3 regions of the Streptomyces sp. NPDC058051 genome follow, and region 2 is predicted to be linked to each of the others. Evidence: riboswitches for the same ligand, from Rfam matches in the RefSeq annotation. Region 2 holds a riboswitch; each other region holds the start of a gene.
What was found. A riboswitch is a leader RNA that binds a small molecule or an ion and turns the genes downstream of it on or off. The one in region 2 is predicted to bind thiamine pyrophosphate.
Positions count from the first base shown of each region.

Region 1: another riboswitch for thiamine pyrophosphate. It lies ahead of thiO (glycine oxidase ThiO); the one in region 2 lies ahead of ACFVUT_RS32440 (thiamine ABC transporter substrate binding subunit).
Region 3: another riboswitch for thiamine pyrophosphate. It lies ahead of thiC (phosphomethylpyrimidine synthase ThiC); the one in region 2 lies ahead of ACFVUT_RS32440 (thiamine ABC transporter substrate binding subunit).

Region 1 covers NZ_JBHVRW010000004.1:376,412-379,681, reverse strand. Annotated here, with positions in the region: gene ACFVUT_RS09650 (thiazole synthase) at 1-480, opposite strand, end outside; gene thiS (sulfur carrier protein ThiS) at 483-827, opposite strand; gene thiO (glycine oxidase ThiO) at 824-2,008, opposite strand; TPP riboswitch at 2,030-2,143, opposite strand; gene ACFVUT_RS09635 (NAD(P)/FAD-dependent oxidoreductase) at 2,421-3,270, shown strand, end outside.
Region 2 covers NZ_JBHVRW010000030.1:39,057-42,326, forward strand. Annotated here, with positions in the region: gene ACFVUT_RS32440 (thiamine ABC transporter substrate binding subunit) at 103-1,230, opposite strand; TPP riboswitch at 1,306-1,422, opposite strand; gene rlmN (23S rRNA (adenine(2503)-C(2))-methyltransferase RlmN) at 1,483-2,589, opposite strand; gene ACFVUT_RS32450 (GNAT family N-acetyltransferase) at 2,787-3,270, opposite strand, start outside.
Region 3 covers NZ_JBHVRW010000015.1:46,090-49,359, reverse strand. Annotated here, with positions in the region: gene ACFVUT_RS23110 (YibE/F family protein) at 1-1,207, opposite strand, end outside; TPP riboswitch at 1,280-1,415, shown strand; gene thiC (phosphomethylpyrimidine synthase ThiC) at 1,406-3,181, shown strand.

The sequences.
Region 1 (3,270 bases), on a different contig from region 2:
GGAACCGATGGGGGAGCCGAGCGGCATCACCGCCGCGCACCCCACGTCCTGGAGCCTGCGGGCCAGCACCGGGTCGTCATTGGTGTACGGCAGCACGGTGAAGCCGTCGTCCACCAGGATCTCGGCGGCGTCCAGCAGCTCGATCGGGTCGGGGAGCAGAGTCCGCTCGTCGGCCACGACCTCCAGCTTGACCCAGTCGGTGCCGAGCGCCTCGCGCGCCAGCCGGGCGGTCAGCACGGCCTCGCCCGCGGTGAAGCAGCCCGCGGTGTTCGGCAGGACGCGAATGGAGAGCCGCTGGAGCACGGAGAGCACCGAGCCCTGCACGGTCGGATCGAGACGGCGCATCGCGACGGTGGTCAGCTCGGTGCCGGAGGCGGTCAGGGAACGCTCCAGGACGTCGAGGCTGGGAGCCCCGCCCGTCCCCATGATCAGCCGGGAGCAGAAGGCGGTGCCGCCGAGGGTGAAGAGGTCGTCGGACATGCTCAGCCTCCCTGGACCGCGGTCAGGACCTCGACGCGGTCACCGTCGCGGAGCGTGGCGGTGGGCCACTGGCCGCGCGGGACGACGGTCTCGTTGACGGCGGCCGCGACGCCGGAGGGCGCGGCGGTCAGCGTGGCGACCAGCGCCTCCAGGGTGGTGCCCGCGGCGAGCGGACGGACCGCCCCATTCACGGAAACGGAAACGGAAACGGACACGGAATCGGGGGCGGGCGCGGAGGCGGAGGCGGAGGCGGAGGCGGGCGCGGAATCGGAGGCGGGTACCGGCTCGAAGTCCGGCGTGGACGGGGAGGCGGGCACGGGCTCGGAGCGATGTGCGGGCGCGGTCATGCGGGCTGCTCCTGACGTACGGAGACGGCGGCGGACGGGAAACGGCGCGGCGTGAAGGGGAGGGCCGGCTCCGGCAGCTCGCCGCCGGCCAGGAGGTCCGCCATGACGTCACCGGTGACAGGGGTCAGCAGCACCCCGTTGCGGTGGTGGCCGGTGGCGAGGTGGAGACCGGGCAGGGCGGTGGGGCCGAGCAGCGGGGCGTTGTCGGGGGAGGTGGGGCGCAGACCGGCCCGCGTCTCGGCGAGGGGCAGTTCGGTGATGCCGGGAACCAGCTCGTGGGCGTCCCGCAGCAGTTCGTAGACGCCGCCCGCGGTGACGGTGGTGTCCCAGCCCATCTCCTCGCTGGTGGCGCCCACGACCAGTTCGCCGCTCTCGCGCGGTACGAGGTAGACATGACTGCCCCGGACGACGGCCCGGACGGTCCGGCTGAGGAAGGGCGCGTACGCGGTGGGCACGGTCAGCCGCAGCACCTGCCCCTTCACCGGCCGGACCGGCGGCACGACCTCGTCCGGAAGCCCCGGGAGCCGGCCGCTGAGGCTGCCCGCGGCGAGCACGACCTGGTCGGCGGCGAGCTGTGTACCGTCGGCGAGCACGGCTCCGGCGGCCCGGTCGCCCACCACCGTCAGCCGCTCCGCCCAGCCGCGGTGGAAGACCACCCCGGCCCGCTCGCAGGCGGTCAGCAGCGCGGCGGCCAGTCGGCGGGGATCGATCTGGTGGTCGCCGTCGACCCGCAGACCGCCGCGGACGCCCGGCGCGAGCATCGGCTCCAGCCGACGGCATTCGCGGCCGGTGAGCCACTCCGACTCCAGGCCCGAACGTCGCTGCAGGGCATGCAGCTCCCGCAGATGGGTGCGGTCGTCGGCGTCCAGCGCGACGGCCAGGGTGCCACAGGTCCGGAAGCCGGTCTTCTGCCCGCTCGCCTCTTCCAACTCGGCCACGAAGGCCGGATAGCGGGCGGCGGAGGCGACACTGAGAGCCAGCAGCATCTCTTCGCCGTAGTGGAGTTCGGTGACGGCGGCCAGCATGCCGGCCGCCACCAGGGCGGCGCCGCCGCCCGGTTCGGGATCGGCGACCGCGGTGCGCAGTCCGCGTTGCGCGGCCCGCCAGGCGGTCACCAGACCGATGATCCCGCCCCCGATGACGAGGACGTCGGATCCGTTTCCGTTCCGAGAGGAACGCATGGGTCCGTTCCGAGAAGAACGCATGGGCGTCCAGCCCCTCCCTTCGCCGGCATGACCCGGATCAGGTTCGTACGGTCGGAGGCCGCCCCAGCCTCCCTCTCAGCCCGGTGCGTCCGGGCTCCCGCGAGTGTCTTACCGTGGCCACCCTAAACCCCGCCCCGTCATGTCTTTCGCGGTCCTGCAACGGGACCGCCGGCCTCCGGGCCCGGCATGACGGTTGCCCCCTGTCGACGACATGACCCGGAGGTGGTGTCACCGGGCCCGGAAGGTGTCGGCACAGACGCTGATGAGAGGCACGGCCTGTTCCGGCAGGACCAGCGGTGGGAAGGGGAGTCGCAGGAGGACAGCGGGACGAGCACGGTGGGAGAGCCGCCGCTGTCCTGACGTTCCGTCACGTGCTTAAGGTGTACGGGTGAGCGAGCAGCAGCAGTCAGACCGGCCGGACCGGCGGGCAGGGCGCCGCGTCGTCATCGTCGGCGCGGGCATGGCGGGTGTGCAGACGGCGGTGGCTCTGCGGGAACAGGGTTTCACCGGCCCCGTCACCCTGATCGGCGCCGAGCCCCACCAGCCCTACGACCGGCCCCCGCTGTCCAAGGCCGTCCTGCTCGGCACGGCCGAAGGCTCCGCCTTCGACATCGACTTCGAGGCGCTGGACATCGATCTGCGTCTGGGCCGCGAGGTCACCGGTGTGCGGCCGGGCGCGCATGAGCTGGACACCCTGTCGGGGCCCGTCCCCTACGACGTCCTGGTGATCGCGACCGGCGCCGAACCGGTCGTCCTGCCCGGCACCGAGGGCGTCCCCGGCGTCCATCTGCTGCGCACCCTCGACGACGCGGCACGGCTGCGGCCCGTCCTCGACGAGCGGCACGGCGTCGTGGTCGTCGGCGCGGGCTGGATCGGTGCCGAGTTCGCCACCGCGGCCCGCGCCGCGGGCTGCGCGGTCACCGTCGTGGAGGCCGCCGACCGGCCCCTCGCCGGCGCGATGCCCGCGGAGGTCGCCGCCCCGATGACCGCCTGGTACGCGGAGAGCGGCGCCGAACTCCTCACCGGAGCCCGGGTCGCCCGCATCGAACCCGGCCGGGTGATCCTCGCGGACGGCCGCACGATTCCGGCCGGAGCGGTCGTCGTCGGCATCGGCGCGCGGCCCGCCACCGACTGGCTGGCCGGTTCCGGTATCGCGCTCGGCCCCGACGGATCGGTGACCGCCGACGAGGCGCTGCGCACCTCGTTCCCCGATGTGTACGCGGTCGGCGACTGCGCCT
Region 2 (3,270 bases):
TGTCCGTCCCGTTCTCGTCCGTCCCGTTCTCGTCCGTCCCCTTCTCGTCCGTCCCGTTCTCGTCCGTCCCGCCCGCGTCCGTTCCGCGTTCGGGAGACGTCCCTACTTCACGACCAGCGAGGACCACGACTGGACCCACTGCTCACGGTTCTTGGCGATCCTGTCGGGGGCGACGGTCGTCGGCCTGTCCACCGTCGCGCCGAACTTCGTGAAGAGTTCCGGCAGCTTCGCGCTCTCGACGACCGGGTTCACGAACATGTTGAGCGGCATGTCCTCCTGGAACTTCTTGCTGATCAGGAAGTCCAGCAGGGCCTTGCCGCCCGCCTCGTTCTTCGCACCGTCCAGCAGGCCCGCGAACTCGATCTGCCGGAAGCAGGTCCCGGTGGCGACCCCGGTCGGGGCCTCGGTCGGCTGCGGCTTCGCGTAGAGCACCTCGACGGGCGGGCTGGAGGCGTACGAGACGACGAGCGGCCGGTCTGCCTTGGCCTTCCTGCCGCCGGCGGAACCGGAGAACTCCTCGTTGTACGCCTGCTCCCAGCCGTCGACGACCTTGACGCCGTTGCTCTTCAGCTTCTTCCAGTAGTCCTGGTAACCCTTCTCGCCATAGGTGGCGACGGTTCCGAGGAGGAAGCCGAGGCCGGGCGAGGAGGTCGCGGCGTTCTCGGTGACGAGGAGGTTCTTGTACGCGGGCTTCGCCAGGTCGTCGAAGGACTGCGGCGGCGCGAGCTTCTTGTCGGCGAAGTACTTCTTGTCGTAGTTGACACAGATGTCGCCGGTGTCGATCGGGGTGACCCGGTGCTCCGCGGCGTCCAGTTGGGTGTCGGCCGCCACCTGGTCGATGCCCTTCGCCTCGTACGGAGTGAAGAGACCGCTGTCGAGGGCGCGGGAGAGCAGGGTGTTGTCGACGCCGAAGAACACGTCGCCGCGCGGGGAGCCCTTGGTCAGGATCTCCTGGTTGAGCGCGACACCGGCGTCGCCGCTCTTCAGCACCTTGACGGTGTAGCCGGTCTCGCGCGTGAACTCCTTGAGCACGTCCTCGGAGGCGTTGAAGGAGTCATGGCTGACGAGCGTCACCGTCTTGGAGCCGGAGCTCTGCGTGCCGGAGCCCTTGGTGCCGCCGGAAGCGGAGTCCGACGAGTCGGAACTTCCGCATCCGGCCAGTGCCGTGACACCGAGCGCCGCGGCGACGGCCGACGCCGCGAGCTGCATGGTTCTGCGTGTGGTGCTCATTGTGGATTCCTCCTGGGTTTTGGCCAGGAAGAGACGCGGCCCTGCCCGCGCGAAAAGCGGGCAGGGCGCAACAGCATGAGTTGATGACCGAACTTCCTACCCGGAATGACCCGGGCGAGGTTCAGAGGGTCTGCGGCCTACCTGTTCACGGTGCCGCACTCTCAGCGCTGTGGCGCTCCCCTGTCGGAATATGAAGTTGATTGCAGGATATGAAGTTGATTGCAGGCCCAGGCTACACGGGCCTCCTCGGCCTCAGCGCTCGGCTGCCGCCAACTGCCCGCAGGCTCCGTCGATCTCCTGGCCCCGCGTGTCCCGCACGGTCACCGGCACCCCGTGTGCCGCGATCGCCTCGACGAACGCCTTCTCGTCCTCGGGCCGCGACGCGGTCCACTTGGAGCCGGGCGTCGGGTTCAGCGGGATCAGGTTGACGTGCACCCGCTTGCCCTTGAGGAGTCGGCCGAGCCGGTCACCACGCCATGCCTGGTCGTTGATGTCCCGGATCAACGCGTACTCGATGGAGATGCGGCGGCCGGACTTCTCCGCGTACTCCCACGCGGCGTCCAGCACCTCACGCACCTTCCAGCGCGTGTTCACGGGGACGAGGGTGTCGCGCAGCTCGTCGTCCGGGGCGTGCAGGGAAACGGCGAGGCGGCACTTGAAGCCCTCGTCGGCGAAGCGGAGCATCGCGGGCACCAGGCCCACGGTGGAGACGGTGATACCGCGCTGCGAGAGCCCCAGTCCGTCCGGCTCCGGGTCCGTCAGCCGACGGATCGCGCCGACCACACGGTTGTAGTTGGCGAGCGGCTCGCCCATGCCCATGAAGACGATGTTGGAAAGCCGTGCGGGGCCTCCGGGAACCTCTCCGTCACGCAGCGCGCGCATGCCGTCCACGATCTGGTGAACGATCTCCGCGGTCGACAGATTGCGGTCGAGACCGGCCTGTCCCGTGGCACAGAACGGGCAGTTCATCCCGCATCCCGCCTGTGACGAGATACACATCGTCACCCGCTCCGGGTAGCGCATCAGGACGGACTCGACGAGCGTCCCGTCATGCAGTTTCCACAGCGTCTTGCGGGTGGTGTCGTCGTCGCAGCTGATGTGGCGGACCACCGACATCAGGTCGGGGAACAGCGCCTCGGCGAGATTGTCCCGCGAGCCGGCCGGGATGTTCGTCCACTCGGCCGGGTCGTGTGCGTAGCGCGAGAAGTAGTGCTGCGAGAGCTGCTGCGCGCGGAACGGCTTCTCGCCGATCGCGGCGACGGCCTCCTTGCGCTCGGCGGGCGTGAGGTCGGCGAGGTGCCGCGGGGGCTTCTTGGCTCCGCGGGGCGCGACGAAAGTGAGTTCTCCGGGCTTAGGCATGGTTCATCCAGTGTCGCAGACCCGCCGAGGTCCGCCGGGCGTCGCCCGGCTCAGCGACCGCCAGGGCCGGGCCGTCGCGGTCGTTGTCGGTCGTCCTGGGTTGTCGTCGGCGGCCCCGACGGCCCACAGACGGCCCGGCGCACGAGCACGGCTGGCACGGTCGGCCCGGACTGCGCGACCACCCACCTACTGCCGCGTCAGGCAAATTCACCTTGTTCGGAGGGGCCGACATACGAGCGCATCTGCGCGACGCGGCCGTCGGCCGTGGTCCAGTCGGCCGCGAAACTGCCGGCATGACGCCAGCGGGCACGCTCGTAGAGCTTGATGGCCGCGGTCGCACCGGCCTCGACTTCCAGAACGGGCCTCAGTCCGTGGACCACCGCTTCTTCGACCGCCTTGTCCAGCAGCTTGGCCGCTACCCCTCGTCGGCGAGCACGGGCGCTGACGAAGAGCCGCGCGACAGATATCAGACGCTGGGCGGGCAGCCCGACAGCGGTCGCAAGCGCCGCCCCCGGACGGGCCAGGACCATATGGCCCAGGACCTCCGAACCGTCTACAGCCACCCAAGCGGCGAGCATGCTTCGGGGAGTCAGCCATCCTTCGGGATCGGCAGGCCAATCCACCGGGTAGCGATCTGCCGCGTGAACGGTGGCGAGAGCCTCGGTGCAGCCCGGCATGTGA
Region 3 (3,270 bases), on a different contig from region 2:
TCACCGGCACCGAGGCGACGAGTCCGATCGAACCGACCAGCGTTCGTACGATCTCCTCCGCCACCAGCTCGCTGTTGGCCACCGCCCCCACGCTGCTCTGGGCGATCGAGAAGAGGAGCAGCAACGGCAGCGCGGCGCCCGCGTAGGCGAGCACCAGCGTATTGACGACCGAGGCGATGTGGTCGCGTCCGATTCTGATCCCTGCCCGGTACAGCCCCCGAGCACCCATTGTCGGGTTCGCCTGGTGCAACTCCCAGACCGCCGACGTCTGGGTGACCGTCACATCGTCGAGCACCCCGAGCGAACCGATGATCACACTGGCCAGCAGGAGACCGCTCATATCGATCTGCGGATACAGGCCATGGATGAGGCCGGTGCTGTCGTCGGTGTTGCCGGTCAGGCCGGCCCAGCCGATGAAGAGCGATCCGAGCAGCCCGATCAGTAGCAGCGAGATCAGTGTGCCGATCACCGCGACCGAGGTGCGGGCGGTCAGGCCGTGGCACATGTAGAGCGCGATCAGCATGATCGCACTGGCCCCCACCACCGCCACGATCAGCGGATTCGATCCCTGGAGGATGGCCGGAAGGATGAACAGGGTCAGCACGGCGAACGACACGGTGAGAGCGATCAGCGCCATCACGCCGCGCATCCTGCCCACCGCGACCACGACCAGGGCGAAGAGCCCGGCCAGCAGCGCCATCGGGAACTTCCGGTTCACATCCGTCACCGAGTACTGGAGGTCGTGGGGCGCGTCGGGTGCGTACGCCACGACCACTCCCTGACCCTTGCGCAACTGGCGAGGTGCGTCGGGCTGGACGACCTCCACGAAGGTCCGGCCCTTGTCGTGACCGGTCGTCACTTCGACGGTGGCCTTCTCGCACAGGTGCGAGCCGTTTCCCGGCGACGGGGCCGTCGCGCCGCTGGTGGGTGTCTGGGAGGCGTTCACGTCCTTGCAGTCCACCTTGTCGATGTTCACCACCTTTCCCTGCTGGGTCTGCCGGTCGAAGCCGACGCCGGTGCGCTCGTGCGCGGGCGCGCCGCCGGGCCAGAGCACCAGCAGGCCGACGACGACCGCGGTGGTGAACGGGATCAGCACGGCCGCGATGACCTTGCGCAGATGTGTGGAGACGGGCGCGGCAGGGCCATGACTGTGCGAGTGGCCGTGCTGATGGCCCTGCGGTTCGGGGTCGATCTGGGGGGACGTCACCGGCCGATCATCGCAAGAAGAGAAGGGGCCTCTGTTCATGACGCCGGACAGGGCGCTAGCGTGGAGGAAACCTTTTTTACCCGCGGGAGCTCGGAGCACCGGGCTGAGAGGGCGCTGATATCCGTACGTCTGTACGGGAGAGGCTGCGCCGACCGCCGAACCTGTTACCGGGTAATGCCGGCGTAGGGAGTAGGTCTCATGACCACATCGGACGCACGCACGCCTGCCTCGAACCAGAGCGACGAGGCCGGGAAGTCCATCGGCTGGCACAAGGGATACGTCCAGGGCTCACGCCCGGACCTCCGGGTGCCGGTCCGGCAGGTGCACCTCACCAATGGCAAGGACGTGACGCTGTACGACACGTCGGGGCCGTACACGGATCCCGGTATCGAGACCGATGTCCGTCGCGGGCTCGCACCTCTGCGGGACCACTGGATCAGCGCGCGCGGCGACACCGAGGAGTACCCGGGGCGCCCGGTCCGCCCCGAGGACGACGGGCTCAGGCACACCTCGCCGCGTGGCGGACTGCGCAACCTCGACGCGGTCTTCCCCGGCCGGCCGCGCCTGCCGCGCCGCAGCCGGGGCGGGCAACCGGTGACCCAGCTCGCGTACGCCCGCCGGGGCGAGATCACCCCGGAGATGGAGTACGCGGCGATCCGGGAGAATGTGCGACCCGAAGTGGTGCGTGAGGAGATCGCCGCAGGCCGGGCCGTGCTGCCTGCCAACATCAACCACCCCGAGATCGAGCCCATGATCATCGGCAAGCGGTTCCTGGTGAAAGTCAATGCCAACATCGGCAACTCCGCGGTGACGTCCTCCATCGAGGAGGAGGTGGAGAAGATGACGTGGGCGACGCGCTGGGGCGCCGACACGGTCATGGACCTTTCCACCGGCCGCAACATTCACACCACCCGTGAGTGGGTTCTGCGCAACTCCCCCGTGCCGATCGGCACCGTTCCGCTCTACCAGGCGCTCGAAAAGGTCGACGGCAGAGCCGAGGAACTGACTTGGGAGATCTACAAGGACACCGTCGTCGAGCAGGCCGAGCAAGGTGTCGACTACATGACGGTGCACGCCGGCGTACGCCTGCCGTATGTGCCCCTGACCGCCCGTCGCAAGACCGGCATCGTCTCCCGCGGCGGCTCGATCATGGCCGCGTGGTGCCTCGCACACCACAAGGAGTCCTTCCTGTACGAGCGCTTCGAGGAGCTCTGCGAGATCCTCGCCGCCTACGACGTGACGTACTCGCTGGGCGACGGGTTGCGCCCCGGCTCGATCGCCGACGCCAACGACGAGGCGCAGTTCGCCGAGTTGCGCACGCTCGGCGAACTGAACGCGGTGGCCAAGCGGTTCGGTGTCCAGACCATGATCGAAGGCCCGGGCCACGTCCCCATGCACAAGATCAAGGAGAACATCGACCTCCAGCAGGAGATCTGCGAGGAGGCGCCCTTCTACACGCTCGGCCCGCTGACCACCGACATCGCGCCGGCGTACGACCACATCACCTCGGGCATCGGCGCGGCGATGATCGCCTGGTGGGGCACGGCGATGCTCTGTTACGTCACGCCGAAGGAGCACCTCGGCCTGCCCAACAGGGACGATGTGAAGACCGGTGTCATCACGTACAAGATCGCCGCCCATGCGGCGGACCTCGCCAAGGGGCACCCGGGGGCGCAGGACTGGGACGACGCGCTCTCCGACGCCCGGTTCGAGTTCCGCTGGGAGGACCAGTTCAATCTCGCGCTCGACCCGGTTACGGCCCGGGAGTTCCATGACGAGACGCTGCCGGCCGAGCCGGCGAAGACGGCACACTTCTGCTCGATGTGCGGACCGAAGTTCTGCTCGATGAAGATTTCCCAGGACATCCGTCGTGAACACGGCGGTTCCCAGGCGGAGATCGACGCAGGCATGGAGGAGAAGTCGAAGGAGTTCGCGGCCGCCGGTAATCGGGTCTATCTGCCCATCGCGGACTGAAGCGGCACCCGTGTGACGGGACGTCGTCCGGGAGGCCCGGCTTCCCGGACGACGTCCCGTCGTCGGTCCGGGAAGCCGGGCCTCCCGGA